DNA from 2 places in the Metasolibacillus sp. FSL H7-0170 genome. Region 1 is predicted to be linked to the other one. Evidence: a T-box and tRNA genes for the amino acid it is inferred to sense, from the RefSeq annotation. Region 1 holds a T-box; the other holds one or more tRNA genes.
What was found. A T-box is a leader RNA that pairs with one kind of tRNA and senses whether it is charged. The one in region 1 lies ahead of trpS (tryptophan--tRNA ligase), so its partner is inferred to be a tRNA-Trp.
Positions count from the first base shown of each region.

Region 1 (3,481 bases):
TATTAGGTGCTGCTGGTGGAGTGGAAGCCATTTTTACGGTGCTAGCATTACATGAAGGAATTTTACCACCGACAATTAATTTACACACACCAGACCCAGCGTGTGACTTAGATTATGTACCGAACGAAGCGAGGGAAGCTTCTGTTGAGTACGCATTAAGTAATTCACTTGGCTTCGGTGGCCATAATGCATGTTTATTATTCAAAAAGTATAATTAATAGTGGCGTTCAAATAGCAGTGCATTGCCTGTTATTTGAACGCTTTTAATGTTGTTTTTCAAAGAGTTCATACGTTAAAATAAAGAGGGGTTTTTTTGGGGAATGAGAGAAACACTAGATTTAGCAGTGTTTAGCCTAGATGTAAGCAAAGGGCGCAAATTAAACTTTCAATGCACTTAAAAACAGGGATAGTCTTTTTTGGACAGCCCTGTTTTTCTTTTCAAATAGACGCATTTTTAGCATTTTACTTGAATATTTCTGTAAGGAAAGGATGGTGTTATCGTACGCTTTGTTTTGTTTTTGTTTTGCTACGGTATTAGTGTCGTATCCATTAGCAATTGCATTTTGTATTTAAACTATCGAACGCTCGGCTACTCATGGTCGGCAGTATGGAACTTTTTACTTGGTACATACGAGCTTTATATAGCTATCGCTTCACTTTGCGTGCTATTTATCGTCGTTTTCGACCTAAACCCATGGCGTTCTCCATTTTCTTAAGTGTTTTAGAGGCGATGGCATTCGCTTTTTCTGCTCCAGCATCTAAAATATCGTCTAATTCATGAGAATCAATCAATGCGTAGTAACGTTCTTGAATTGGCGTTAAATGCTCAATTACAGCAACAGCTACACCTGCTTTAAAATCACCGTAGCCTTTGCCTTCATATTTTTTCTCTAGATCAGCAATTGAAATGCCAGATAAAGCAGATTCAATTGTTAGTAAATTGGACACACCTGGTTTATTTTCGACATCGAATTTCACAATACCATCAGAGTCTGTTACGGCGGATTTGATTTTCTTTTCAATTTCCTTTGGCGTATCCAACACGCGAATTGTCGCTTTCGTATTCGGGTCGGACTTGCTCATTTTTTTCGTTGGCTCCTGCAACGATTTAATGCGCGCGCCTTCTTTCGGCAATTGAATATCAGGAATCGTTAAAATCTCGTTGTAACGCTTATTAAAGCGTTCTGCTAAGTCACGTGTTAATTCGATATGCTGCTTTTGGTCTTCACCAACCGGCACAATATTTGTATTATAAAGCAAAATATCTGCTGCCATTAATGGCGGATACGTTAATAATGCAGCAGATACTGACTCTTTTCCACTCGATTTATCTTTGAATTGTGTCATGCGCTCTAGCTCCCCGATAGATGCCACACATTGAAGCATCCATGCGGCCTGTGCATGTGCAGGAACTTCAGATTGAATAAATAAAATGGATTTTTCTGGGTCGATACCAACAGCAATATACATCGCTGCAAGACTTCGAATACTTTTGCGTAGCTCTAATCGCTCCTGCGGCACTGTAATGGCATGCTGGTCAACGATGCAGTAAATTGCCTGGCCTTGGTTTTGTAAAGCAGGGAATTGTCTAATTGCCCCGATATAATTACCAAGCGTAATAGTACCTGTAGGCTGAACACCTGAAAAAATTGTTGTCATTAAAATTCCTCCTAATTATTAAATAAATACAAAAAACATCATGCATCCCTATTAAAAATAGTAGGGACGAATGATGTTCGGAATCCGCGGTACCACCCAGCTTGCCCATAAATCTGAGCCACTTAACCTTCGTAACGTGAAGTATGCCGAGCTTTACTACTATGCCTCTAAATTTTTTCATGCTTGCTTGAAAAAATTATGGGGCTATCTCTACATTCAGCTACAAGTGAGTCATTGTCAGAAATGGCTGAACGATAAATTATTGTTCATAAAGCTAACTCAGAAGCCCATTCCGTTTGTATGATGGTCTGTTTGCACCAACCACAGACTCTCTAAACATCAAAGCTCAAACGTACTCTTCTTCTTCATTGTTTTTAGTTATATCTATTATGACTGAAATTATAGTATAGATGTATAAAAAAATGCAATACCTTTGTATAAAGTAAATTTAAAAAGGTTAATCTTATTGTAATGCAAGGGAACTTTTTGAAGAATGGGGCGGTCTGAAAAGAAAAGGGTTTTTCGGGCAATGGAAGTATAACTTTTGTCTATTCTTTTACATTTGAAAGAAAATGCTAAAACCTTTTTAATGAAACGTCTAAAAACAGTGCCATAGCTCATCATTAGGGCACCCGCAAGTGAAATTTTTCTCGATTATTTATAACTAATTGAGAAAAATCAGTCAAACGCATGTTTTGTTGTAACACAGTTTGGGTATAAACATACTGTTATAAATAATCATTCATACACTAGTCATAGTTGTTATTAGTTAAATCTTATTATTTTTTAAAATAGAAGGGTTTTTTATTGACATCCTATATTCAAAGTAAGTCAAATAGTGTATAATAACCGTAGCACTTAAATTAAATTAATTCTAAATTAAGAATTCAATAATATAGTTGATTCCAAAATGAAAGGATGTGTTACAAATGAGAGTTACTTTGTTTACATCGCCAAGCTGTACATCTTGCCGTAAAGCAAAGGCTTGGCTTGAAGAACATGATATCCCTTATACAGAGCGTAATATTTTTTCCGAGCCTTTAACAATTAGTGAAATTAAAGAAATTTTACGCATGACGGAAGATGGAACAGATGAGATTATTTCAACTCGCTCGAAGATTTTCCAAAAGTTAAATGTAGATGTAGAAAATTTACCGTTACAAAGATTGTACGAGCTTATTCAAGAATATCCGGGGCTACTACGTCGTCCAATTATTTTAGATGAGAAGCGTTTACAGGTCGGTTATAATGAAGATGAGATTCGACGTTTTTTACCACGTGGTGTTCGTGCATTCCAATTGCAAGAAGCACAAAGAATGGTCGATTAATGATGGGACCTGTAGAGGCAGGAGTTTTCTGTTGAATCAAGATAAAGTGAAACTTCAATCGGTGGGGGTTTTCCTCATCCCCCATTGATTGTTAGTTGAACCAATCGGGCTTTTACGGGCAGTTGAACTCCCACTTATCCTTAAGCCGACTTTCACTTAAGTCTTGAAGTGGGTGTTCTACTGCCCGTTAATGCGGGATAAAAGGTTTTAGCTGTCTGGAAAGTATTATCTTTCTAGGCAGCATCTTTTTTGTTTCACAATTTACTTGGACTTGCCTTGCTATTGAGAAAATAGTACAATGTAATCTCAATATTCTAATAATTTCAGGGCTAATTTTCAGTAATTTTAACGTTTTTGGTGTTTTTCCTTTTCATTTTTTACGGGAACATCATACAATAGAGTTATAGAAAAGTATTGGCCTTTCTATAAGTGAATTATGTCTTTTGTAATTCCTATAAAAAATCTGTGCAATGCTCCACTGTTAAGAGCATGTA
Region 1 is NZ_CP151964.1:1,668,229-1,671,709, reverse strand. Features, by position in the region: gene fabF (beta-ketoacyl-ACP synthase II) at 1-218, shown strand, start outside; gene trpS (tryptophan--tRNA ligase) at 670-1,659, opposite strand; T-box leader at 1,719-2,037, opposite strand; gene spxA (transcriptional regulator SpxA) at 2,589-2,987, shown strand.

Region 2 (3,481 bases), 1.6 Mb from region 1:
CAATTTTATTAGAGAAATCTATCTCAAATTTCGTCGCAAGTGTGCTCACTAAGCGATTCAAATTACCACCAATCAATTCGCCACGAGCCACGCCTGAGACAACCGTTTCAAGCTTTGAAATCCGTTCATCATAATGAATTTCAATCGGTGCAAATAATTGCTGAAACATTTTCTCTGACAGCTCATCTAAAATGTCGCTACTCTCACTTAACATCGGTCCGTGGAAAGTAACTAAATTAGCATATTGATTAACAGCTAAATGCAAGCTCGTTACATCAGAGAAACCCCAAATAATTTTAGGGTGCTCCTGCAATAGCTGATAATCGATTTTATCTAGCAATCTTCCAATACCATAGCCACCACGCACACAAAATATAGCCTTAATTTCATCATCCGCTATCATTGCATATAAATCCGCAAGACGTTCCTCATCACTGCCAGCCAAAAACCCTTCATACTCCGCAATCGTCTGTCCTAGTTTATACTTCAACCCTAATTTTTCAAGAAATTCAAGCTTAATCGGTAGCTGCTCCATCTTTAATGGACTACTCAGTGCTAAAACACCTACCGTATCGCCTTGTGTTAATTTTTTTGGCCTAATATTCAAATCTTCCACCTCTTTCAATCAATTGTATTATAACATTGCCAAAGGTATGAGGCATATTTCTTATAAGCAAAATAAAAAACTCCAACCGAAGTTGAAGTTTAGATGATACCTGAGGTGGGACTCGAACCCACACGCCATCGCTGGCATCGGATTTTGAGTCCGACGTGTCTGCCATTCCACCACTCAGGCATTATAGTATTTTTCCAGTATGATAAATCAATTTTCTCATACTTACAAAAGATTTGGAGCGGAAGACGGGGTTCGAACCCGCGACCCCCACCTTGGCAAGGTGGTGTTCTACCACTGAACTACTTCCGCAAAATATTCATTTAAAAAAGAGGAAAAAAAATCCCCAATTTATACTAAATTGGAGGCGGCAACCGGATTTGAACCGGTGATAAAGGTGTTGCAGACCTGTGCCTTACCACTTGGCTATGCCGCCGTAAAATGGAGCGGAAGACGGGGTTCGAACCCGCGACCCCCACCTTGGCAAGGTGGTGTTCTACCACTGAACTACTTCCGCAAATGGCTGGGGTACTAGGATTCGAACCTAGGCATGACGGAATCAAAATCCGTTGCCTTACCGCTTGGCTATACCCCAACAACTTTTATTATTAAATGGGGCGACTGATGGGAATCGAACCCACGAATGTCGGAACCACAATCCGATGCGTTAACCACTTCGCCACAATCGCCATTATATAAAATTTACTTTAGATTATTAATGGGGCGACTGATGGGAATCGAACCCACGAGTGTCGGAACCACAATCCGATGCGTTAACCACTTCGCCACAATCGCCATTATTTATGTTCTGTTCATAACAAAAAAATCTGGCAGGGGCAGTAGGAATCGAACCCACACCAAAGGTTTTGGAGACCTCTATTCTACCGTTGAACTATGCCCCTATTCAGATAAATGGTGGTGGGGGACGGATTCGAACCGCCGAACCCTAAGGAGCGGATTTACAGTCCGCCGCGTTTAGCCACTTCGCTACCCCACCAAGTGGTGCCGGCGATAGGAGTCGAACCCACGACCTACTGATTACAAGTCAGTTGCTCTACCAACTGAGCTACACCGGCATTTAGGAATAAATGGTGGGTCAGGACGGAATCGAACCGCCGACACTTAGAGCTTCAGTCTAATGCTCTACCAACTGAGCTACTGACCCACTTTTTATATTAAAATGGCGGTCCCGACCGGGATCGAACCGGCGATCTCCTGCGTGACAGGCAGGCATGTTAACCGCTACACCACGGGACCTTTTGGTTGCGGGGACAGGATTTGAACCTGTGACCTTCGGGTTATGAGCCCGACGAGCTACCGAACTGCTCCACCCCGCGATAATAATAATGGTGGAGGATGACGGGTTCGAACCGCCGACCCCCTGCTTGTAAGGCAGGTGCTCTCCCAGCTGAGCTAATCCTCCATATTCAATAGTGGTGACCCGTACGGGATTCGAACCCGTGTTACCGCCGTGAAAGGGCGGTGTCTTAACCACTTGACCAACGGGCCAATAAACGTTGTTTAAAGGTTGGCGGAGAGTAAGGGATTTGAACCCTTGAGACAGTGTTAACCGCCTACACGATTTCCAATCGTGCTCCTTCGACCTCTCGGACAACTCTCCAAGAAGATGGCTCCGAAGGCAGGGCTCGAACCTGCGACCAACCGGTTAACAGCCGGTTGCTCTACCACTGAGCTACTTCGGAACAATATCAAGGTTAGCCTAGCGATGTCCTACTCTCACAGGGGGAAGCCCCCAACTACCATCGGCGCTAAAGAGCTTAACTTCCGTGTTCGGTATGGAAACGGGTGTGACCTCTTTGCCATCATCACTAGACTATTTTCAAAGACAAGAATTATTATAACATCTTTTATATTAAAGTCAAGTATGTATCTTCTTGTTCTTTCAAAACTGGATAAATGAACATTGAAACAAGTTTTAATTGTGGTTAAGTCCTCGATCGATTAGTATTCGTCAGCTTCATGTGTCGCCACACTTCCACCTCGAACCTATCTACCTCATCGTCTTTGAGGGATCTTACTTACTTGCGTAATGGGAAATCTCATCTTGAGGGGGGCTTCATGCTTAGATGCTTTCAGCACTTATCCCGTCCATACATAGCTACCCAGCGATGCCGTTGGCACGACAACTGGTACACCAGCGGTATGTCCATCCCGGTCCTCTCGTACTAAGGACAGCTCCTCTCAAATTTCCTACGCCCACGACGGATAGGGACCGAACTGTCTCACGACGTTCTGAACCCAGCTCGCGTACCGCTTTAATGGGCGAACAGCCCAACCCTTGGGACCGACTACAGCCCCAGGATGCGATGAGCCGACATCGAGGTGCCAAACCTCCCCGTCGATGTGGACTCTTGGGGGAGATAAGCCTGTTATCCCCGGGGTAGCTTTTATCCGTTGAGCGATGGCCCTTCCATGCGGAACCACCGGATCACTAAGCCCGTCTTTCGACCCTGCTCGACTTGTAGGTCTCGCAGTCAAGCTCCCTTGTGCCTTTACACTCTACGAATGATTTCCAACCATTCTGAGGGAACCTTTGGGCGCCTCCGTTACCTTTTAGGAGGCGACCGCCCCAGTCAAACTGTCCGCCTGACACTGTCTCCTACCCCGCTAAGGGGCACGGGTTAGAATTTCAATACAACCAGGGTAGTATCCCACCGACGCCTCCTTCGAAGCTGGCGCTCCGAGATCTCTGGCTCCTACCTATCCTGTACAAGTTGTACCAAAATTCAATATCAAGCTACAGTAAAGCTCCACGGGGTCTTTCCGTCCTGTCGCGGGTAACCTGCATCTTCACAGGTACTATAATTTCACCGAGTCTCTCGTTGAGACAGTGCCCAGATCGTTACG
Region 2 is NZ_CP151964.1:3,316,130-3,319,610, reverse strand. Features, by position in the region: gene MHH70_RS15500 (LD-carboxypeptidase) at 1-607, opposite strand, end outside; tRNA gene MHH70_RS15495 (tRNA-Leu) at 714-796, opposite strand; tRNA gene MHH70_RS15490 (tRNA-Gly) at 851-925, opposite strand; tRNA gene MHH70_RS15485 (tRNA-Cys) at 976-1,049, opposite strand; tRNA gene MHH70_RS15480 (tRNA-Gly) at 1,056-1,130, opposite strand; tRNA gene MHH70_RS15475 (tRNA-Gln) at 1,134-1,208, opposite strand; tRNA gene MHH70_RS15470 (tRNA-His) at 1,227-1,302, opposite strand; tRNA gene MHH70_RS15465 (tRNA-His) at 1,333-1,408, opposite strand; tRNA gene MHH70_RS15460 (tRNA-Trp) at 1,442-1,515, opposite strand; tRNA gene MHH70_RS15455 (tRNA-Tyr) at 1,527-1,610, opposite strand; tRNA gene MHH70_RS15450 (tRNA-Thr) at 1,614-1,689, opposite strand; tRNA gene MHH70_RS15445 (tRNA-Phe) at 1,703-1,778, opposite strand; tRNA gene MHH70_RS15440 (tRNA-Asp) at 1,795-1,870, opposite strand; tRNA gene MHH70_RS15435 (tRNA-Met) at 1,874-1,950, opposite strand; tRNA gene MHH70_RS15430 (tRNA-Val) at 1,961-2,036, opposite strand; tRNA gene MHH70_RS15425 (tRNA-Glu) at 2,048-2,122, opposite strand; tRNA gene MHH70_RS15420 (tRNA-Ser) at 2,143-2,234, opposite strand; tRNA gene MHH70_RS15415 (tRNA-Asn) at 2,242-2,316, opposite strand; rRNA gene rrf (5S ribosomal RNA) at 2,332-2,447, opposite strand; rRNA gene MHH70_RS15405 (23S ribosomal RNA) at 2,556-3,481, opposite strand, start outside.
Region 2: it encodes a tRNA-Trp, which carries the amino acid that the T-box ahead of trpS (tryptophan--tRNA ligase) is inferred to sense. The anticodon was not compared.